Regions from separate parts of the Agarivorans sp. 1_MG-2023 genome, predicted to be linked through region 1. Evidence: predicted binding sites of a transcription regulator. Region 1 holds the regulator's gene; each other region holds the start of a gene.
What was found. The regulator NrdR, encoded in region 1, represses ribonucleotide reductase genes. The targets are predictions, from matches to a motif close to AAACACNANATNTNGTGTTT.
Positions count from the first base shown of each region.

Region 2: the regulator NrdR is predicted to act here: its motif matches at 3,752-3,771, upstream of nrdA (class 1a ribonucleoside-diphosphate reductase subunit alpha).
Region 3: the regulator NrdR is predicted to act here: its motif matches at 3,192-3,211, upstream of nrdD (anaerobic ribonucleoside-triphosphate reductase).

Region 1 covers NZ_JAUOSJ010000003.1:296,133-303,990, reverse strand. Annotated here, with positions in the region: gene Q4592_RS05740 (phosphatidylglycerophosphatase A) at 1-226, opposite strand, end outside; gene thiL (thiamine-phosphate kinase) at 251-1,228, opposite strand; gene nusB (transcription antitermination factor NusB) at 1,232-1,648, opposite strand; gene ribE (6,7-dimethyl-8-ribityllumazine synthase) at 1,664-2,134, opposite strand; gene ribBA (bifunctional 3,4-dihydroxy-2-butanone-4-phosphate synthase/GTP cyclohydrolase II) at 2,239-3,351, opposite strand; gene Q4592_RS05715 (riboflavin synthase) at 3,418-4,074, opposite strand; gene ribD (bifunctional diaminohydroxyphosphoribosylaminopyrimidine deaminase/5-amino-6-(5-phosphoribosylamino)uracil reductase RibD) at 4,074-5,207, opposite strand; gene nrdR (transcriptional regulator NrdR) at 5,208-5,657, opposite strand; gene Q4592_RS05700 (DJ-1/PfpI family protein) at 6,012-6,572, shown strand; gene Q4592_RS05695 (ribbon-helix-helix domain-containing protein) at 6,645-6,974, shown strand; gene glyA (serine hydroxymethyltransferase) at 7,326-7,858, opposite strand, start outside.
Region 2 covers NZ_JAUOSJ010000009.1:104,997-112,854, forward strand. Annotated here, with positions in the region: gene yfaE (class I ribonucleotide reductase maintenance protein YfaE) at 1-224, opposite strand, end outside; gene nrdB (class Ia ribonucleoside-diphosphate reductase subunit beta) at 224-1,354, opposite strand; gene nrdA (class 1a ribonucleoside-diphosphate reductase subunit alpha) at 1,405-3,690, opposite strand; gene Q4592_RS14275 (HAD family hydrolase) at 3,980-4,657, opposite strand; gene ubiG (bifunctional 2-polyprenyl-6-hydroxyphenol methylase/3-demethylubiquinol 3-O-methyltransferase UbiG) at 4,650-5,381, opposite strand; gene gyrA (DNA topoisomerase (ATP-hydrolyzing) subunit A) at 5,587-7,858, shown strand, end outside.
Region 3 covers NZ_JAUOSJ010000026.1:150-8,007, reverse strand. Annotated here, with positions in the region: gene rsxC (electron transport complex subunit RsxC) at 1-1,853, opposite strand, end outside; gene rsxB (electron transport complex subunit RsxB) at 1,854-2,414, opposite strand; gene rsxA (electron transport complex subunit RsxA) at 2,424-3,002, opposite strand; gene nrdD (anaerobic ribonucleoside-triphosphate reductase) at 3,349-5,469, shown strand; gene nrdG (anaerobic ribonucleoside-triphosphate reductase-activating protein) at 5,470-5,940, shown strand; gene Q4592_RS21515 (EAL domain-containing protein) at 5,941-7,785, opposite strand.

The sequences.
Region 1 (7,858 bases):
CCATAGCGTCACTGGCTTTTTGACAACACCACACGCCAAATATAAAGCTCAACACAACCAACGTGATATACAACCATGACGATAATGGTGCGAGCAGTAAATAGACGGGAATAGCTGCCACAGTACCAAAAGTGCCTGGCGCTTTAGGGGCTAAGCCGCTACCAAAACCAACCGCACACAAATGTAAGGGGTTACGCAAATTTAAACGGGCTAAAGCCTTATCCATTGTTGGTTCTCGTGAATAGCTTGCTTATACGAAATGGTCCCAACCAGCTTGATCTAGCTGATAAGGCTTATCTTTATATTGTAGTTTTATTTCGCCCTTACCCGGCGCTAACTGACCAATACAAGTATATTGTATGCCGCTAAAGGATAGCGAAGTATCCACCGAGCCTTTATTAGATTCCGGCACGGTAAAACACAACTCGTAGTCTTCTCCACCGTTTAAGGCAAAAGCAATGCTTTGGTCAATACTTACGGCTTCGTTCATGGTTTCAGATAAAGGTAATTGTTCAAGTTTTAAAGTCGCTGAACAACTGCTTTTTCTTAAGATGTGGCCTAAATCGTTGTATAAACCATCAGAAATATCGATTGTGGCAGAGGCAATATCACGCAAGCCATAGCCGGCTAATACCCGCGGTTGAGGGAAATAGTGCTGCTTTAAACTCAACTCTAATTGCTGCGGGCTTAAGCTCAGCTGATGTTGTAAATGCGCTAAGGCCAAACCCGAATCACCTAGGTTACCGGTCACGTAGATCCAATCACCTGGTTTAGCACCATCTCGACGCAGGGCTTTGCCATGCGGCACCACTCCATGCACCGTAACAGTAATGCTAAGCGGACCTTTAGTAGTATCACCACCAATCAGGCTCACATTAAAGTACTCGGCTAGGTCGTAAAAGCCTTTGCTAAATTGGGCCAACCACGCTTCATTTATTTCGGGTAAGGTAATAGCCAAAGTCACCCAGCGCGGTTCTGCACCCATAGCGGCCATATCGCTAAGGTTAACAGCCAATGCTTTGTGCCCTAAGGCGCGTGGGGGAATATCGGCAAAAAAATGCACGCCTTCAACCAGGGTATCGGTTGAAATGGCAATGTGACTATTATCGGGTAAGGCAACTACCGCAGCATCGTCACCTACGCCAAGAATTACATCTTGGCGAGGCGCGCTTTTCTGGAAGTATTTGTCGATAATATCGAATTCACCCAGTGACGGCTGAGACGACATTAATTAAGACTTAAACTGCTGTAGGCGTAGAACTTTATCTAGTACACCATTCACAAACTTGTGGCTATCTTCAGCAGCAAATGATTTAGCCAGTTCAATGGCTTCATTAATGACAACTTTTGGCGGAACGTCAGTCACCATCAATAACTCATAAACACCGATTAATAAAATCGCATGCTCAACGATATCTAATTCTTCTAACTTACGCGACAGCGAAGAGCTCATCGCTTTATCTAGTTTTTCATGGTTAGCCACAACACCAGAAATTAAAGTAGAAAAATAAGGAACATCAGCCTTACTCATGTCTTGTTCGGTTAAGAACTGATGTTCGATGTTAGCAACGCTGTCCTTGGTCACTTGCCATTGATAAATTGCTTGGGTAGCAAATTGCCTAGCTTTACGACGTGCAGCTGGTTTCACAGAGAATTCCTCAAATTAAACTTCTATCTGATTAACTAAGTTAATCATTTCCAAAGCGCTTAGGGCGGCTTCGGTACCTTTATTACCCATTTTAGTGCCAGCGCGTTCAATCGCTTGCTCAATAGACTCAGTGGTTAGCACACCAAATGTTACTGGAATATCGTACTCCATCATCACTTGCGCTAAACCTTTGTGGCATTCATTAGCTACCAATTCAAAGTGGTAAGTTCCACCACGAATTACCGTACCTAAAGCAATAATAGCATCGTATTTTTTAGACGCTGCAATACGCTTAGCTGCTAGCGGAATCTCTACCGCTCCAGGCACACGAACAACAGTGATGTTGTCATCGCTTACACCGCCTTGACGGGTTAGCGTGTCTACGGCACCAGATAATAAGCTTTCATTAATAAAGCTATTAAAACGGGCGATAACAATGGCTACTTTAGCGTTTGGAGTCGCTAAATTTGCTTCAATTACTTTCATGGTTGTTCTGCCTATTCTTTGAGTCCATCAAAAAAATCGCGCCATTCTAGCACAACTAAAGTGATAGACCCTCAATTTAATTTTACGCCAAAGCGCATCGGAAATTATTCTTGGTCAATGTACTCAACAACTTCAAGACCAAAGCCGGAAAGCGCGTGGTAGCGTTTCGGAGAGCTTAACAAACGCATTTTACTCACACCTAAATCAGCCAATATTTGAGAGCCAACACCCACGGTGCGAGAGGCACTTTGCTGACGTTTTTGTGGAGGTGTTTCGCCACGGTCCTGCAACGCGAAGGCCTTGACTTGTTCAATCAAGTTTTCAGCATCGTCGTCGGTACTTAACAACACCAAAACACCATTTTCATTCGCGATCTTTTCTAATGCTTTATCCAGCGGCCAGCTCATTTTCCCAGCTCGGTCACTGCCTAGTAGGTCACTAAAGGTATTGTGCAAGTGCACACGAACCAAAGTGGCTTGGTCTTCTTTAACCTCGCCAGCTTGCATCACAAAGTGTACTTTCTCGTCGATAGTATCGCGGTAAGTAATCAGCTTGAAATCACCATGACGGCTTGGCATTTTACATTCTGCCACTCGCTCAATGGTGGTTTCATTGTTATTGCGGTATTCAATAAGGTCTGCAATCGTGCCCATTTTTAAGTCGTGTTCTTTACAGAACACTTCTAGATCTGGGCGACGCGCCATGGTGCCATCTTGGTTGAGAATTTCAACAATCACTGCGGCAGGCTCACGCCCAGCTAAACGGGCTAAATCAGTTCCGGCCTCAGTGTGACCAGCACGCGTTAATACTCCGCCTTCTTGTGCCATTAACGGGAAAATATGCCCAGGCATAACAATATCACTAGGTTTGGCATCGCGAGCAACAGCCGCTTGAACGGTGCGTGAGCGGTCAGCAGCAGAAATACCTGTGGTGACCCCTTGAGCGGCTTCAATAGACACCGTGAAATTAGTGGCAAATTGCTCGGTATTTACGTCAACCATTAACGGCAACTTAAGTTGCTGGCAGCGCTCTCTGGTCATTGGTAAACAAATCAAACCACGCCCATAGGTGGCCATAAAGTTAATGGCTTCAGGCGTCACCATATCAGCAGCCATGATTAAATCGCCTTCATTCTCGCGATCTTCATCGTCCATGAGTACTACCATCTTGCCATGGCGTAAATCTTCAATAATTTCTTCGATACTGCTTAGTGACATAGCAAAACCTTTCTTACCTAAGGGGTGTTATTTATAGTTATTAGTGCACTTCATTATTGCTACTGGCTACTTTAAAAAGCCATGTTGCGCCAAAAATGCAGTATTGATGTTTGATTCTTTTTTACTCTCTTCAGCATAGCCGATTAGGCGCTCAACATAACGGGCAATCACATCAACCTCTAGGTTAATTTTTTGCCCTGGCGCCCATTGCGAGATAGTTGTTTGTTCTGCGGTGTGCGGAATAATGGTTAAACGCAGCTGCTGTTGTTGTACTTCATTTACCGTAAGACTAATCCCATCTACGGTTATTGAGCCTTTATGGGCAATGTAGCGAGCCAGCTCGTTAGGAACTTTTAACCAAATGTTTACTGCCCTAGCACTAGGGCTAATACTCACCACTTCCGCTAAGCCATCTACGTGGCCGCTAACAATATGGCCGCCAAAACGATTGGTGGCTAGCATGGCTTTTTCTAGGTTCAGCTTATCGCCCTGCTTACATTTAGCCAAAGAAGTTAAACTAAGAGTCTCGGTGGAAACATCGGCGCAAAAGTAATCACTACCAAATTCAACGACTGTTAAGCAAATACCATTTACGGCGATACTGTCGCCCAGATGCACATCAGCCATGTCTAAACTGGAACAGGCGATATGTAAACGCACGTCTCCGCTGCGCTTTTCAATGCTCTTGATAATGCCAAGGGCTTCGATAATTCCAGTAAACATTATTGTGCACCCTTTGCTTGTGGGATCCAGATAGTTTTAATGTCGGGGCCTACGCGGCGGGTTTCAAGGCATTGCCAAGAATTTAACTGATTCATCTCGGTAAAACCCTCTAGGCCTATTAAGCTTTGCGCATCGGCGCCCATCAACTTACCCGCTTGATAACAAATTAGCTGGTCGACCAGCTTTGCTTTAATCAGTGCGGCCGCAAAATTTGCTCCTGCTTCCACCCACACATCGTTGATTTCAGCTTCCGCCAGCTGTTGCATCAACTCACTCAAGCTCTGGTCTGAATCACTTAATATAAATTGCTTATCAGCGGCTACTTGCGGCTGAAATTGGGTTCCCGCTAGCCACAGTGACTTGGGATGTTTGAATATGTTTAAAGATTGAGAAGCCGCAGATAAACGTTGCTGACGATCCACCACTATACGCAATGGCTGGCGTAAGTTCTGTTGCTCTAGTTGGTGGGTTAAACTACCTAACTCATGATGGCGAACATTTAAACTCGCGTTATCTCTAAGCACAGTGGTAGCGGTAGACAAAATAGCATGGCTGCGAGCGCGTTCACGTTGAACATCGCTCCGTGAATAAGAAGAAGTAATCCACTTACTTTCGCCATTCGATAAAGCGGTTTTGGCATCAATCGAGCCTGCCAGCTTTAAACGTACAAATGGGCGCTTACGTTCCACTCGGCATAAAAAGCCAGGGTTTAGCGCCCTCGCCGCTGATTCCATTAAGCCAGAGCGAACTTTAATGCCCGCCTGTTCTAACATACCAATGCCTCGGCCAGCGACTTGCGGATTAGGGTCAACCATCGCAATAATCACTTCGGCGACTTGCTCTTCAATCAACATGCTTGCGCAAGCGGGCGTTCGGCCTACGTGGCTGCAAGGCTCTAGGGTGACATAGGCAAGTGCACCCACTACGCTATAGCCAGCTTCTTTAGCCTTTGCAACGGCATTAACCTCTGCATGCCCCTCGCCAGCCTTTTGATGATAACCTTCACCAATAATCTGACCGTTTTTTACCAGTACACAACCCACATTTGGATTGGGCGCGGTAGTGTAAGTTCCTAACTCAGCAAGGCGTAGCGCTCTTGCCATGTATTGGCAATCTTGAGGGCTAAAGCTCACTTATTTTTCCAACTTTGCAATTTCGTCACTAAACTCTTTAATGTCTTCAAAGGAGTGGTATACCGAAGCAAAGCGCACATAAGCCACTTTATCGAGGCTAATCAGCTGCTCCATCACAATCTTACCAATGAACTTGGTTTCTACTTCACGCTCGCCGGTGGCGCGAAGTTGAGACTTAATTTTATTTACTGACTGCTCAACTTGGTCAACACTCACTGGACGCTTCTCTAGCGCTCGCATCATGCCTGCTCGCATTTTCTCTTCGTTAAAAGGTTCTCTTATCCCATTACCTTTAATGACGCGAGGCATGACCAATTCAGCTAACTCAAATGAAGTAAAGCGCTCATGGCACTCTGAACACTCTCGGCGTCTTCTCACCTGATGGCCATCAGCCACTAGACGTGAGTCAATAACCTTAGTTTCATGGGCGGAGCAAAATGGACAGTGCATGGGTGTTCCTTTAGTCAGATATGTAACGATTTTATCTGCTTAACAGGCCAAGGTACAGACCAGCAAAAACTTAAGCGCTGAAAACTTAAGGATTAATAGACGTGTGCTCTGCAGCTAGTAACATTTCATTAGCACTGTCTTATTAATAAATGAAAAGTGAAGCCTAGGGCTCAGTTTGCTTTAAATATCTAAAAATTATAATCCAAAATAACCAAGTATAAACTGTTGAATAAAATAGACTTTTATTCATGTCGTTGGTAGCCAAGTGAAGTGTAGTAACCAATTACTACCCTTTTCTCTCTGCTAGCCCTTATCCTGCCAATGAAATGTAAACAAATTGTTAAGGTGAAAGTAATGGCTAAAGTACTTATTATTGCGGGCGATTTTGTTGAAGATTATGAATTGATGGTGCCGTTTCAAGCACTACAAATGGTAGGGCATAATGTTGTTGCCGTTTGCCCAGAAAAGCAATCAGGTGAGCAGATAAAAACTGCAATTCACGATTTTGAAGGTCACCAAACTTACAGCGAAAAGCCAGGGCACAATTTCACCCTTAACGGCAGCTTTGATGAAATAGTTGCCGATGATTTTGACGCACTATTGTTGCCTGGCGGCCGTGCGCCTGAATACCTGCGCTTAAACCCTCAAGTGCTAGAGATCATCAAAAATTTTGCCAATAAGCAGCAACCCATAGCGGCGGTATGCCATGGTGCCCAGTTGTTAACGGCGGCAGGTATTGCCTCTGGCAGACACATTTCTGCCTACCCTGCTTGTGCGCCAGAAGTAACCGCAGCCGGCGGCGACTATGCTGATATTGCCGTAGACCAAGCAATAACAGACGGAAACTTGGTCACCGCTCCCGCATGGCCCGCCCACCCTCAATGGCTAGCTCAATTTAACGCCTTGTTAAAATAACCTAAGTGAAAGAGCAAGTTTTGACGTTTTGTACCATGATTAGACTTCGCTCTAATCATGGTGAGATTTGTTATGTGTGAGATCTATTCAGGTACTGAAGCCGAATTGTTTGAATTAAAGTCGCGTTCGGTGCGTTTAGACGGTGTGGTCACTAGTGTTCGTTTAGAAGCGATTTTCTGGCAGCTATTAGAGCAAATAGCCGATGAAGCGGAACTGAGCCTAGCAGGTTTTCTAACTCAGATTTACCATGAAGTTTTGCAGCGAGAAGGCAAAGTGGGCAATTTCACTTCATTACTAAGGGTCGCCTGTACTACCCATTTAAATCAGGGCAAGCGCTTAGTGCTGCATCAAGACTCTATTGAGCAAACAGCAGGCAAATCCTTTGCCCATAACACTGTGTAGTCATCGCTATTGAGCAATGATTAACAGCATAAAGCTTCCCCAAATTACAAACTGTAGAAAAACCATTCTTTTTGCGCTGGTCACTGGATTCATGTCCATTGTTATTCTCTCTCTTTTGAAACTACCAACAATGCTGGTAATTTGACTTATCAATTAGATCTAAAAACTCAGCAAAAACAATACCAACTGCATGTTTGTTAAGCGTAGATCTAAACTATCCCTCCTTGGTTTGTGTTCCTATTCACATTTAGCCCGTAAAAATCCTAAGTTCGACTAAAAAAAAGATACAAAAAAGGAGGCCATAAGCCTCCTTTCATTTATCTCGTCAATCCCTGACTATAGATTGCTTACTTAAGCATAGACCGGGAAACGCTGGCAAAGTTCTAACACTTGGCCTTTAACACGTTCGATAACAGCATCATCTTGTAAATTATCTAGTACATCACAGATCCAGCCCGCTAAATCTTTAGCAGCAGCTACATCTAAACCACGACGGGTAATCGCAGGCGTACCGATACGCAAACCACTGGTCACAAATGGTGAACGAGGATCGTTTGGAACCGAGTTCTTGTTAACAGTGATGTTGGCGCGGCCTAGTGCTGCGTCAGCGTCTTTACCAGTAATGTCTTTATCGATAAGGTCAACTAAGAACAAGTGGTTTTCAGTACCGTTAGATACGATTTTGTAACCACGCTCTTGTAGCACCGCCACCATCGCTTTTGCGTTATCCAATACAGCTTGTTGGTATTGCTTAAACTCAGGCTCCATAGCTTCTTTAAAGGCTACTGCTTTAGCTGCAATAACATGCATTAAAGGACCGCCTTGGCCGCCAGGGAATACTGCAGAGTTTAATTTCTTCTCGATAACTTCATTAGCACGAGCCA
Region 2 (7,858 bases), on a different contig from region 1:
CAGCAGCTAAGGATTTGACCTTTAGGGATGTTAGCTAAAGGTGATTGGGTATATTCCACTTCACCTTTTACTAAGGTGGTACGGCAGGCGCCACACACGCCCTCGCGACAATGAAACTCTGGGGTAAATCCCGCTTGTTCATAGGCTTCGAGAATGCTCTTGTGGTGGCCGTCTACGACCACCTCAACACCGCCTGCTATAACGCGACCTTCTTGCTGAGACATTACAGTTCGAAATCCTCGAAGTCATCAATGTCTATACTTGAATCAATCTGACCCACAAGGTAAGAACTGATTTCCGCTTCTTGTGGAGCAACTTGTACATTGTCTGAGACTAACCATGAGTTAATCCATGGGATAGGATTACTGCGGTCTTCAAAGCAAGGTAGTAAACCAACGGCCTGCATACGTGTATTGGTAATGTACTCTACGTACTGGCTTAAGATTTCTTCGTTTAAACCGATCATCGAGCCGTCTTTGAATAGGTATTGTGCCCACTCTTTTTCTTGCTCAGCTGCATCAGTAAACATGCGCCATGCATCAACTTCACACTCGGCGGCAATTTCGGCCATTTCTGGGTCGTCTTTGCCTTCGCGCATTAGGTTAATCATGTGCTGTGTGCCGGTAAGGTGCAATGCTTCATCGCGGGCAATCAGTTTGATGATTTTGGCATTACCTTCCATTAACTCGCGCTCGGCAAAAGCAAACGAACAAGCAAAACTTACGTAGAAGCGGATTGCTTCCAGTACGTTTACCGACATTAAACACAAGTAGAGTTTTTTCTTGAGTTCACGCACGGTAATGTTGTGAACCACGCCTGCCACTTCGTGTTGACCTTCACCGTGTAAATGGTAAATAGAGGTGGCTTGAATTAAATCATCGTAGTAACCAGCAATGTCATTGGCACGTTTGATGATCTCTTCGTTTTCCATAATGTCGTCAAACACTTCACCAGGATTGCCCATTATGTTACGAATAATGTGAGTATATGAGCGTGAGTGAATCGTTTCACTAAAGGCCCACGTTTCAATCCAGGTTTCTAGCTCAGGCAAGCTGACTAGCGGCAGTAATGCAACATTTGGCGAACGGCCTTGAATGCTATCTAACAGCGTTTGGTACTTTAGATTACTAATAAAGATATGCTGCTCGTGAGCGGGCAATTTGTTGTAATCAATCCGGTCACGGCTTACGTCTACTTCTTCTGGGCGCCAGAAAAAGGACAGCTGCTTTTCGATTAGTTTTTCAAATATCTCATGACGTTGTTGGTCATAACGGGCCACGTTTACCGGCTGACCAAAGAACATTGGCTCTTTGGTGGCGTCGTTGGCATTTTGAGTAAAAATTGAGTAGCTCATCTACATTTTTTCCTAAAAATTCTTGTTGCGCTTACACGCGTAAACTTGGCTTAAATCTTACATGCACCGCCAGCGCAATCATCGTCTTCTGGCTCTGGCTTCATATCGTCATGTTGGTCGCTAGCGCCATCACGGGTGTTATGATAATACAACGTCTTAACCCCGTATTTATAGGCGGTTAATAGGTCGGCAATCAGCGCTTTCATTGGTACGCGGTTGCCTTCATAACGGGTTGGGTCGTAGTTGGTATTAGCTGAAATACTTTGGTCGACAAACTTCTGCATCAAGCCAACTAACTGCAAGTAACCTTCGTTATTTGGTATGTCCCATAGCAGCTCGTAATTTTGCTTAAGGTTTTCGAAGTCTGGCACTACTTGCTTAAGAATACCGTCTTTGCTGGCTTTAACGCTAATAAAGCCACGTGGTGGTTCAATACCATTGGTCGCGTTAGAGATTTGGCTTGAGGTCTCTGATGGCATTAATGCCGACAGGGTAGAGTTACGCAAACCATGCGTAGTGATCTCTTCGCGTAGCTCTTCCCAATCATAATGCAGCGGTTCGTCACTGAGTTTATCGAGAGACTTTTTGTAGGTATCGATAGGCAATACGCCTTGCGAGTACGTAGTCTCGTTAAACATTGGACAAGCACCTTGCTCTTTGGCCAAACGCATAGAGGCTTTTAATAGCCAGTACTGAATAGCTTCAAAGGTACGGTGAGTTAAGTTGTTAGCACTGCCGTCACTGTATTTAGTACCGTTTTTGGCCAAGTAATAGGCGTAGTTAATCACGCCTATGCCTAAGGTACGGCGACCGTCAGAGCCTTTTTTCGCGGCTTTGATTGGGTAATCTTGGTAGTCGAGTAAGCTATCTAAAGCGCGTACCGCTAAGTCTGATAACTCTTCTAGCTCGTCTAGGTTTTCAATCGCACCTAGGTTAAAGGCCGATAAAGTACAAAGGGCAATTTCGCCGTTTTCATCATGTACATGCTGCAGCGGCTTAGTGGGTAAGGCAATTTCTAAACACAGGTTAGATTGACGTACCGGGGCTTGAGCTGGGTCAAATGGGCTGTGCGTATTACAGTGATCAACGTTTTGAATGTAGATCCGACCTGTTGACGCGCGCTCTTGCATTAACAAAGAGAATAAATCGACTGCCTTAATTTGTTCTTTACGAATACTCGGGTCTTGCTCGTATTGCTCATACAAACGTTCAAATTTGTCTTGGTCTTCAAAGAAGGCGTCGTATAAACCTGGAGTATCACTTGGCGAGAACAGGGTGATGTTTTCGCCTTTTACCAAACGTTGGTACATCAATTTGTTTAACTGAACACCGTAATCCATATGGCGAACACGGTTGTCGTCTACACCACGGTTGTTCTTAAGTACTAATAGTGACTCTACTTCTAAGTGCCAGAATGGGTAGAAAATGGTTGCTGCTCCACCACGAACACCGCCTTGTGAACAACATTTAACCGCAGTTTGGAAGTATTTATAGAATGGAATACAACCGGTGTGGAAGGCTTCGCCACCGCGAATTTCACTGCCTAGGGCACGAATGCGACCAGCGTTGATACCAATACCTGCACGTTGCGACACGTAGGTAACAATAGAAGACGCTGTTGCGTTAATAGACTCTAAGCTATCGCCACACTCAATTAATACACAAGAGCTGAACTGGCGAGTAGGAGTACGAACGCCCGACATAATCGGCGTTGGCAAAGAGATTTTGAACTTAGAGGTCGCATCATAAAAGCGACGGATGTAGGTTAATCGAACCGATTTATCGTAGTGAGCAAATAAACACGCCGCTACCAAAATATACAAGAATTGTGCGCTTTCAAAAATCTCGCCGCTGACTCGGTTCTGAACAAGGTACTTACCTTCTAACTGCTTAACCGCTCCGTATGAAAAGTCCATATCACGCCAGTGGTCGATAAAATCGTCCATTTGGGCGAACTCTTCAGGTGTGTAATCTTTTAGCAAATGGATGTCGTAACGACCTGCTTCGCATTGCTTTACAACGTGGTCGTAAAGCGCTGGCGGTTCAAACTGGCCATAAGCTTTCTTACGAAGATGGAACACGGCTAAACGTGCAGCCAAAAATTGATAATCTGGGGTTTCTTGAGAGATTAAATCCGCAGCAGATTTAATAATGGTTTCATGAATATCTTTGGTCGCCATTCCGTCATAGAACTGGATGTGAGATTTAAGTTCTACTTGCGATACCGATACGTTTTTTAGGCCTTTAGCGGCCCAAGTAATCACTCGGTGGATCTTATCTAAGTTGATCGCTTCTTGTTTACCGCTTCGTTTGGTTATCAGAAGATCTTTATTCATGAAGGGGAGGCCCTGTATCCTAATTTTTGCTGCTGCTTATCTAGTACTGCTATTTGCTGTTAGCCACTAGATATAGTGTTTTTAAAATCTATGGGTACAAGATAATGAGGTTTTGGCTTTTTCGCAAGCTCTAGCAGAAAAGAAGAAATTGTGTATAACTTGCAGATAACTCACATATGTTAGTGCTCACTAACTAGCTATCTATATAAGCTGGCTAGCTGGCATTAATGCAAGTTTTTTTTCGTAAAATTTTACTCAAAAAATTTATTTTTATAAAACTTGAAGCTGCCTACAATTCGCTCAGCCAGTCGCTTATAGTTTGTTCGAGTTGCTCACTTTTTTCACAGTGTAAATCTGCAGCCCAAAGCTCTGTATTATCTTGCTCTGAAATGTAACCCCATAATGCGAGTAAAGTGGTCATGTTTGTGTTGTTGCCTGCGGCGATATCGCGCTCGGCATCACCCACATATAGACAGTGTTGAGGATCTACCTTGATGGTGTCGCAGGCGAGCAGCATTGGCTCAGGATCGGGTTTACGCTGGGCAATCGTATCGCCACCAACTAATACTGCGCATTGTTCAAACTCAGGGAAGTGAGCAAGTAGCTGTTTGCTTAGCCCTTCAGGCTTATTGGTAATCACACCCCAAGCAATCGAGTGCTGATTCAGCCATTGTAAAGCTTGCCTAATCCCTGAGAAGAAATCAGTGCCTTCACAAATGTGCTGTTGGTAGTAATCAAGCAGCTGTTGGCGTAACTCTGTTTGGGCTTGGTTTGCCCAGTCTGCCTCACCAAAACCTGCTTTGAGCAAACCTATAGCGCCGTGAGAGCTTAACTGGCGTGCTTGCGCCATACTAAGCGGAGCTCGTTGGTGTTTGGCTAATACATAGTTAGCTGCTGCGCCTAAGTCGGGAGCGGTATCTAATAAGGTACCGTCTAAGTCGAATAACACCGCCGCTTGTTTAGTCATTGTTTAGCTCCGGCTTTGCCAGTTGCACCATATAGTTAACATCAACATTGTTACTTAAGCGGAAGCTTTCAATCACCGGGAAGAACTGTACGCCGCTAATGGCCTCACTGCGTAGCGCATTGTCGTCAGCCCATGCTAACAATTCTGAGGGGCGAATGAACTTATCATGCTGATGAGTGCCGTTAGGAACAATTTTGAGTAGTTTCTCTGCGGCTAAAATCATGTACAGGTAAGCTTTAGGGGTACGATTAATGGTGGACACAAAAATCTTGCCGCCAGGTTTCACTAATTGAGCACAAGCAGCAATCACCGAACCAGGGTCGGGCACGTGTTCAATCATTTCCATGCAAGTAACTACATCATAAGCTGCTGGATGTTCTTCGGCATGGGCTTCGGCTGTGGTTTGTAAATAGCTTAACTGGCTGCCCGTTTCTAAAGCATGCAGTTTAGCCACTTCTATTTGCTCTTTGCCCATATCAATGGCTGTAACCTTAGCACCTCGAACAGCCATGCTTTCGGCCAAAATGCCGCCGCCACAACCTACATCTAATACGTTCTTGCCAAATAAGCCGGCTGCACCCCGTTCAATATAGTCAAGACGCAGTGGATTGATTTGGTGCAAGGTTTTGAACTCACCTTGTTTATCCCACCATCGCGAGGCTAAGCCTGCAAAATGAGCAATCTCTTGATGATCAACGTTTTGGTTATTTTTACCGTGTTCCATTTAAGGTTCAATCCACATCAGTATTTGTAGGCATTATAAGAACTTGTTCAATGCAGTCACTAGCTTTTGTTCAATTCTTGAGTTTTTTCATTTTTCTAACTGAAAAGAGCGACATCAAGCCTGTTAAGGCCGCTATTTTATGGTAAAGTTTGCGATTACGCTTAGTAATTGTAAAAAGCAATAAAAACGAAGGATTTTGTCGTCTATGAGCGATCTAGTAAATCAGATTTCGCCGGTCAATATTGAGGATGAGTTAAAGAGCTCTTACCTTGATTATGCCATGAGCGTTATTGTGGGCCGAGCCTTGCCAGATGTACGTGATGGTTTGAAACCAGTGCATCGCCGAGTGCTATTCGCAATGAACGTATTGGGCAACGATTGGAATAAACCTTATAAAAAATCTGCCCGTGTGGTAGGTGATGTAATTGGTAAATATCACCCGCATGGTGACAGTGCTGTTTACGATACGATTGTTCGCATGGCGCAGCCGTTTTCGCTACGTTATATGTTGGTAGACGGTCAAGGTAACTTTGGTTCGGTGGACGGCGATTCTGCGGCGGCCATGCGTTATACCGAAATTCGTATGGATAAATTAGCCCACTCTTTGTTGGCTGATTTAGAAAAAGAAACCGTTGATTTTGTACCTAACTACGATGGTACCGAGCAAATCCCTGCAGTTTTACCTACCCGTGTACCTAACTTATTGGTGAACGGTTCTTCTGGTATTGCGGTAGGTATGGCAACCAATATTCCGCCTCACAACCTAACCGAAGTGGTTAATGGTTGTTTGGCAATGATCGAAAATCCAGACATCACTATTGATGAGCTGATGGAGTTTATTCCTGCACCTGATTTCCCAACCGCCGGTATTATTAATGGCCGTGCCGGAATCATTCAGGCTTACCGTACTGGTCGCGGTAAAGTGTCTATTCGCTCTAAAGCCGAAGTGGTTATCGATAAAAATGGTAAAGAGACCATTATTGTTCATGAGATCCCATATCAAGTGAACAAAGCTCGCCTTATCGAGAAGATGGCTGAGCTAGTAAAAGATAAGAAGCTTGAGGGTATTTCTGCACTGCGTGATGAGTCTGATAAAGACGGGATGCGTATTGTTGTAGAGCTTAAGCGTGACGCTGTGGGTGAAGTTGTTCTTAACAACCTATATTCACAAACTCAAATGCAGGTGTCTTTTGGTATGAATATGGTGGCCCTAGATAACGGCCAGCCTAAGATATTCAACCTGCAAGAAATGATTGAGTGTTTCATTCGTCACCGCCGTGAAGTAGTAACACGTCGTACCGTATTTGAATTACGTAAAGCGCGTGACCGTGCTCACATCCTTGAAGGCCTAGCTATTGCGCTAGCCAACATCGACGAAATTATTGAGCTAATCAAAACGTCTCCTACGCCAGCAGAAGCTAAAGCGGCTTTAGTCGCCAAAGGTTGGGACTTAGGCGCGGTAGCGGCTATGTTAGAGCGCTCGGGTGACGACGCTGCTCGCCCAGACTGGTTAGAAGCTGAGTTTGGTATTCGTGATGGTCAATACTTCATCACGCCAATTCAAGCTCAAGCTATTCTAGATTTACGTTTACATAAGTTAACTGGTCTAGAACATGAAAAAATTATTGGCGAATACAAAGACTTATTGGATCTTATTGCTGAATTACTGCACATCTTAAATAGCCCTGATCGTTTGATGGAAGTGATTCGCGACGAACTTATTGAAGTGCGTGAGCAATTTGGTGATGAGCGTCGTACTGAAATTTCAGCCAATAGCTCCGATTTGTCGATTGAAGACTTAATTAACGAAGAAGACGTGGTAGTAACGCTATCTCACGAAGGTTACGTTAAGTACCAACCATTGACTGAGTACGAATCTCAGCGCCGTGGTGGTAAAGGTAAAGCTGCGACTAAGATGAAGAATGAAGACTTCATCGAAAAACTATTAGTAGCAAACACTCACGATACTGTTCTGTGTTTCTCTACGGTGGGTAAAGTTTACTGGATGAAGGTATATCAATTACCTTTAGCCAGTCGTCAAGCACGTGGTAAGCCAATTGTTAACCTACTTCCGTTAACAGAGGATGAGCGTATCACCGCTATTCTGCCAGTACGTGAGTATGAAGAAGACAAGTTCATCTTGTTTGCTACAGCAAACGGTACGGTTAAGAAAACGCCGTTAACTGCGTTTAAACGTCCGTTATCTAGCGGTATTCGCGCGATTAACTTGAACGACGATGACAAGCTAATTGGTGTTGATATTACCTGTGGTGATAACGAAATCATGTTGTTCTCTGATGCGGGTAAAGTTGTTCGCTTCAACGAGAAGCAACGTGACAGTGAAACTGGCGCGGTTAAGTTAGACCCAGAAACCGGCGAAGAGCTACTAGCGTTACGTCCAATGGGCCGTACTGCTGCGGGTGTTCGTGGTATTTCCTTAGATGCGGGCCAAAAAGTGGTGTCGTTAATTGTGCCAA
Region 3 (7,858 bases), on a different contig from region 1:
TCAGGTTCAGCATTGTTTGCTTCTTCAATTGTTACTTGTTGTTCACTCGCAAGTTTTTTAGCCTTCGCTCTTGCAATCGCGGCAGCGACAGCCGGATTAGCACTTGTCTTAGTATCTGAGTGAGTTGTTGAATCTAGTTCATCGGACGTAGTCGATTCTTTTTTTGCTTTTGCTCTCGCAATGGCTGCGGCAACCGCAGGATTGCTTGTGGCTTTGGCTGATGAGTTCTCTTGTTGCTGGCGTTTTTGCGCTTTGCGTGCTTCGCGCTGCGCTATTGCGGCTTGGTTATCGGGTACCCATTCGCCGGTGTCGGTTTGTTTTGCCGTTGGCGCCTCCGATTTGGCTTTTTTCACTCTTGCTAACGCTGCAGCTACGGGATCAGGCTTGTCATCAGCTTGAGTTTGAGTCTGTGCTTGCCTGCGCAGTGCCGCTTGCTGATGTTTGGCTTTGCGTTCGAGTTTATCGTTTTCTAAACGTGCTTGTCTGGCGTCAAAGCGAAGCTTTGCAACATCAGCTTCTTTTTGAGCAATGTCTTCAGCTTTTATCTTTGCTTTCGCTGTGCGGTAGTGTTGCACCAGTGAAATTTCGCTCGGACATACAAACGCGCAAGCCCCGCATTCAATACAATCCATAATATTAAAATCGCGGGCTTTATTTAACTCATCACCTTGGGCAAACCAATAAAGTTGTTGTGGCAATAGTCCCATTGGGCAAGCTTGTGCGCATTCGCCACAACGAATACAAGGCGACTCTTTCTGGGCAGCTTGCGGGTGATTAACGATTAAACAGTTGGTTGTTTTTACAATGGGTGCTTGATTACTCGGCAACATAAAGCCCATCATAGAGCCACCCATTATCGTAGGGGTTTCACTAGCTGCTTGCAGTTTATTCGCAATTACATCTTCCACTCGTGTACCAACCGGCACCCAGTAGTTGCTAGGGGTCGCAACTAAATCTCCCGCCAGGGTTACGATACGAGAGATCAGCGGTTCACCATGGTTTACCGCTCTGTGTATAGCATAAGCGGTACCTACATTTTGTACCAACATACCCAAATCGATAGGCAGTTGTTTAGCACCAACTTCTTTACCGGTTAATACCTGAATTAACTGCTTTTCACCGCCTGAAGGGTATTTCGTCGGAATACTACGTATGCTAATGGAGTCGTTAGTATTCTCTTCAAGTGCTTTAATCGCCTCGGGTTTATCGTCTTCTACTGCAACAATGGTAATTGCTGGCTGTAATACTTTTTGTAGTAGGGCAACGCCTTTAATTATTTCAGCTGCGTAGTTACGCATTAGGCAATCATCTGCAGATATATAGGGCTCACATTCGGCGCCGTTGATAATCAGTACATCTAAGGCTTTATGCGGAGTGATTTTTAATGCAGTAGGAAAGCCAGCTCCACCCATGCCTGATATACCACTTTGATGCACTCGCTGGCAGATATTCTCGGCGGTTAATAGCTCACCGTTTAAGGCGGCGGGTAACACTGCGTCTTGTTGGGTTTTGTCTACCTTAATGAGCACGCTTAACTCAGGTATTGCTGAGGCATGTGCAGTAATGCGCGGTTCTATGGCAATCACTTCACCAGAACAAGAGGCGTGCACCGGTGGTGCTTGGAAAAATTGTGACTCCGTTAGCGCTTGAGCTCGCAATACCTTATCACCCACCTCAACTAATAATTTTCCAGCACTGCCAATATGCTGTTGAACGGGGATACTAATGACCGCAGGGTTGTCGATAGTTTCCGGCTTATCGCAGTTAATATTTTGTTTATTGGTGCTGGGATGCACGCCACCTTTATAGTTCCAGGTGAAACCTTGTTTAATTTTTTCTAGCCAAGCAACCATCTATTTACTTTCCTCGATGATTGCTACGTCAATTTGATTCAATTTCCAATCCCAGTTTTTGGTGGTAGTGGGTACAGGGCGCATTTCAATACAATCGGTTGGGCAGGGTGCTACACAAAGCTCGCAACCAGTGCATTCTTTGCTAATAACGGTATGCATGTGTTTATTCGCGCCCATAATTGCGTCAACTGGGCAAGCTTGAATGCACTTAGTACAACCAATACAAGCTTCTTCTACGATAAAAGCGACTTTTTTGCGGTCATCTTCTTTAACGGCGGCTTCATCTAAAGGGATCGCTTCAACACCAAGCAAATCGGCAATCTTTACAACGGTTTCATCACCACCCGGCGGGCACTTATTGATTGCTTCACCGTTGGCAATGGCTTCTGCATAGGGGCGACAGCCTGGGTGGCCGCATTGTCCACACTGAGTTTGCGGGAGCAAGGCTTCTACTTGGTCGGCAATAGGGTTGCCTTCCACTTTATATTTTATTGCGGCATAACCCAGTATTGCTCCAAACACGAGAGCTAATAATGTAATGGCGATGAGTGCTTCTAACATTCTGATTTACTACTTAATTAATCCGGTGAATCCAACAAAAGCTAACGACATTAAGCCTGCGGTGATCATGGCGATTGCAGCACCTTTAAATGGCACTGGAATATCGGCAACCACTAAGCGCTCTCGCATCGCTGAAAACAATATCAGAACTAATGAGAAACCTGCAGCGGCGCCAAACCCGTAAATAATTGACTCAAACAAATCGTGTTGTTCGTTAATATTTAACAGCGCTACGCCTAGTACTGCACAGTTAGAGGTAATCAAAGGTAAGTAAATACCCAATACGCGGTGCAGAGCGGGGCTGGCTTTTTGAACAAACATCTCGGTAAATTGCACTACAACGGCAATCACCAAAATAAAACTCATGGTGCGCAAATACACTATATCTAGTGGTGCAAGAATATATTGCTCCACTAAATAAGAACACATAGAGGCTAGGGTGAGTACAAAAGTGGTTGCTAAGGCCATGCCTATTGCAGTTTCCACTTTACTGGATACACCCATAAATGGGCATAAGCCCAAAAATTTAACGAGTACAAAATTATTAACCAGCACGGTGCTAATCAATAACAACAAATATTCAGTCATTTAAGTAAGATGCAGCGAAACGAGCCGCTATTATCCTTGTTTGCGTGCCGTATAACAACCGCGAGTTCACTGTGGGAAAGGGCACAAAATATTGCTGTGATTAGTGGGTCATTTTTGTGCAAACAAATTGTCTTTCTTAGCTTCAATTGATCTTGATCATTGGTATTTGCTTTATGAATAAAATTACTCGACTACTATATCTAGTGGGTACTAAAATCCTTCACCACTAGATATGGAAAACCATCCTGTTTAACGCTTTTTGTATGCAGAACTCTCTGCAAAGCCTTTAACAACGTGGCTTCCAAACAATTTTATAGAATGAGTGAGTTAAATTGGAGCGTAAATCGTGAAAACAGTCGTGATAAAACGAGACGGAAGCCGTGTACCTTACGACGCGAAGCGAATTGTAGATGCCGTACTTAAAGCTGCTGAAGCTTTAGGTGTTAAGGATAACCTAGTAGCACTACAAATTACTCAGCAGGTCACTGAGCAGTTTTTGAATCAATCAGAAGTTGATATTAACGATATTCAATCGTCGGTAGAAAACTTCTTGATGGAAAGCGACAACAAAACACTGGCTCGTGCTTACATTGAATATCGCCATGATAGAGACGTTGCTCGCGATAAGCGTAGCGTGCTAAATAGCGAAATCAGAGGCCTGGTTGAGCAAAGCAATGCGGCACTGTTAAACGAGAACGCCAATAAAGACAGTAAAGTTATTCCTACTCAGCGTGACTTGTTAGCAGGTATTGTTGCTAAGCATTACGCAAAAACGCATTTACTTCCACGTGATGTTGTTAAAGCCCATGAAGCTGGTGAAATCCATTTTCACGATTTAGATTACGCACCGTTTTTCCCAATGTTTAACTGTATGTTGATTGACCTTGAAGGGATGTTAACCGGTGGTTTTAAAATGGGTAATGCCGAGATAGAAACGCCTAAGTCGATTTCTACGGCGACTGCAGTTACGGCACAAATTATTGCCCAAGTGGCTAGCCATATTTACGGCGGAACCACGATTAACCGTATCGATGAAATTTTGTCTCCCTATGTGCTTAAAAGCCATGAGAAACATTTAGCTACCGCTCAACAGTGGCAAATAGCAGACGCTGAAGCTTACGCTAAAGCACAAACTGAGAAAGAGTGTCACGACGCTTTTCAGTCACTTGAGTACGAAGTAAACACCTTGCATACCGCAAATGGTCAAACTCCGTTTGTTACTTTTGGATTTGGTTTGGGTTCTTGTTGGGCCTCTCGCCTTATTCAGCGCTCAATTTTAGAGAACCGTATTGCAGGTTTGGGCAAAAATGCCAAAACAGCAGTGTTCCCTAAACTAGTGTTTGCAATTAAAGATGGCCTAAATCATAAGAAGTCTGACCCAAGTTACGACATTAAGCAGTTAGCTTTAGAGTGTGCGTCGAAACGCATGTACCCAGATATTCTTAACTATGAAAAAGTAGTAGAGGTCACTGGTTCATTTAAAACCCCAATGGGTTGTCGTAGCTTTTTAGGTCACTACCAAGAAGATGGTAAAGACATCCATGATGGCCGCAATAATTTAGGAGTGGTTAGCTTAAACTTACCGCGTATCGCTATTGAAGCTAAAGGTGATGAGCAACGCTTCTTTGAATTATTGGAGCAACGTTTAAGCGTGGCAAAAATGGGCCTAGATACTCGTATAGACCGTTTAAAAGGCGTAAAAGCCAAAGTTGCTCCAATCTTGTACATGGAAGGCGCTTGTGGTGTTCGGCTGAACGCCGAAGATGATGTATCTAAGATCTTTGAAAACGGTCGTGCGTCAATTTCTTTGGGTTACATTGGTTTACACGAAACAGTAAACGCGCTCTACGACAACAAAGACCACGTGTACGACAATAAGCAACTTCAACAAAAAGCCCTTGGTATTGTTACTGCGCTTAAGCAAGCTACGCTTCGCTGGGAAAAAGAAAGCGGCTATGCATTTAGCTTGTACAGCACCCCAAGTGAAAACTTGTGTGATCGCTTCTGTCGCTTAGACGCTAAAAAGTTTGGTGTGATTGCGGATGTTACTGATAAAGGCTATTACACCAACAGCTTCCATTTAGATGTAGAGAAAAAAGTTAATCCGTTCGACAAGATCGATTTCGAATTACCTTACCCGTCGGTCACTAGTGGTGGTTTCATTTGTTATGGCGAATACCCAAACATGCAACACAACACCGAAGCTTTAGAAGACGTATGGGATTACAGCTACAGTCGAGTACCTTATTACGGCACCAATACACCGATAGATGAATGTTACGAGTGTGATTTTACTGGCGAATTTAACTGTACAAGCAAAGGTTTCGAATGTCCTTCGTGCGGCAACACTGAAGCCAGCAAGGTATCGGTAACTCGACGAGTATGTGGTTATTTAGGTAGCCCAGATGCGCGCCCGTTTAACTACGGTAAGCAAGAAGAAGTTAAACGACGAGTAAAACATCTATAAATGAACTACTTAAGCTATCATCCTATTGATGTAGTTAATGGACAAGGTACTCGTTGTACCTTGTTTGTTGCCGGCTGCGAGCATCAGTGCCGCGGTTGCTACAATCAAAAGTCGTGGAGTTGTGATTCAGGCCATCAGTTCACTGCCGAATTAGAACAACAAATTATTGATGACCTAAACGACACGCGGATTAAACGAAAAGGCTTAAGCCTTAGCGGTGGAGATCCCCTTCATCCGAAAAACGTCGACGCCGTTCATCGTTTAGTTCAACGTGTTAAACATGAATGCAGAGATAAAGATATATGGCTGTGGACAGGGTATCTATTAAACGAACTTGACGAACAGCAGCAAGCGGTAGTTAAGTTAGTCGATACCCTAATTGATGGCAAGTATGAACAGACACTTGCCGATCCAAAGTTGCAATGGCGTGGTAGTAGTAACCAAATTATCTACCAACAACCACTGCGTTAATTAACTTATTAGCTCAGGACGAGCAATTAAGTAACCCTGCAAGCTGTCTACATACATAGATTCTAGCAATTGTTTCTGCTCAAGCGTTTCAACACCTTGAGCAATTACTTGGCATCCTAGTCGATGTGATACTTCTACTAACATTGTAACAAACTGCTGGTTAGCCTTATCGCTTTCAAGTTGCTGAACCAAATCGCTGCTAATTTTTACATAGTTAGGTTTAAGTTCTTTAAACAGCTTGAATGAGCCAATACCATTACCAAAATCTGCAATTGCTGTGTGGCAGCTATTGCGTCGTAATACCTCAAATAGTTTCTTAGCATTGGTTAAGTGCATGTCTAGCAATTCTTCTTCAATTTCAAATACCACGCGAGACTTCAGGTTAGGGTAGGTGAGTAGCTCTTGAGTTAGCCAACCACAAAACTCTGGGTCGTTTAAAATTAGCTTACTTAGGTTAATTCCCCAGCGATACTCGGCATTCTGGCTAGAAATCGTTTTCAAAATATAGCGTAAAGTGGCTTTTTCTAACTCAACAATCACTCCTAAACGCTGTGCCATTACCAAGGTGGTTTCTGTTGGCAGCTGTTGCTGTTTTTCAGACAAGAAACGTATAAATACTTCATGATAAGCAGGCATGGTTCTGTGAAGCGATTGAATGGCCTGAGAGGCTAAGCGGAAGTTAGCGTGATTGATGAGCCTACTAATGGTGGTGTGCCATTGAAGTTCGCTACTTTCCAGTGTTTCGTTGTCTTCTAAAACGATTTCCCATCCGTTGGGTGAAAGGCTTTGAGCAATAGCTAATGCAGCGTCGGCACGGGCTATAATGCGCTCTATGGAATCACCTTGTTTTAGTTCGGTAACTCCGGTGTAAGCGGCGCTTTGCATTTGTTTGTTGCTACTGTAATCGCTTAACGAAGATTTCAGCGCTAGCGCTATTTGGCTTACTCGGCTGGCGGCAAAGTTAGGGATGATGAGGGCAAATTCAGCGCCCAACAAACGATAGAGTAAGCTGCTTGAATAATCTTTGCGGTTTAAATCAATAATACGCGCAATCTCTCTGATGTAGTCGTCGCCGGCCTGATGTCCACGAGATTTATTGATTTCCTCCAGCTGAGAGGCTCTCACTAAGAACAATACGGTGTTTTTAGACTCTGACTGCAGCATCTCTTGCATTTTTTGGCGGAAAGAGTGGCGATTAAACTGACCCGTTAGCGGGTCTAGTGCGACTTGTTTTTCAAGTTGTTTAATCGCGTGCTTTTGTTGCCGAATTTGCTGAGTGAACTGTTGCTTCTGATCTTTAATTAATTCGCCCACCGAGCCTAATACGGGCTTTTCATCCACGAGGCGGTCAGCGTTAACCAGTTTCTTAAGTTTGCTCTTAACTCGAGATATTGCGCGCAGGTACAATAAACTCGTGAGGAAATAGCCCATAAAACATAGCGCTGCAATAGTAAGGTACAGTTTTAAGTAACCATCACTAACAAATTCAAAAGAAGGCTTAAAATTAACGCTAAATTTGTCTACCGCTAAAGTCTGCATAGCCGTTTTACTGGGTTCGGCTAAATCTACCAGCCAGTGCTGAGCAGAGCCCACTGTTGCCAAGGTGTTGTCTACGGCTAACTGAGTAGAAATAAAGCTGAGGTTATGCTGGTCGCGTAACCCAGATAGGTAGTCCTGGTTGAGCTGGCTTACTTTTGTTAGTTGCAAGGCGAGTAGGGTATTTATCTGTTGGTTTTCACGCGCAAGATCCAACTTAAAAAGTTGTACGTGTACACCCACTAAGGAAATCCATAACGCAATAAACAAAAAAGCATTTACAACAAAGAATGTTCTAAGGCCTTTCATATCCTACCTGTATAATTATTCGGCGATCATAATAATGATACATGCAAACATTAGACTTATCTATCAGATGCTT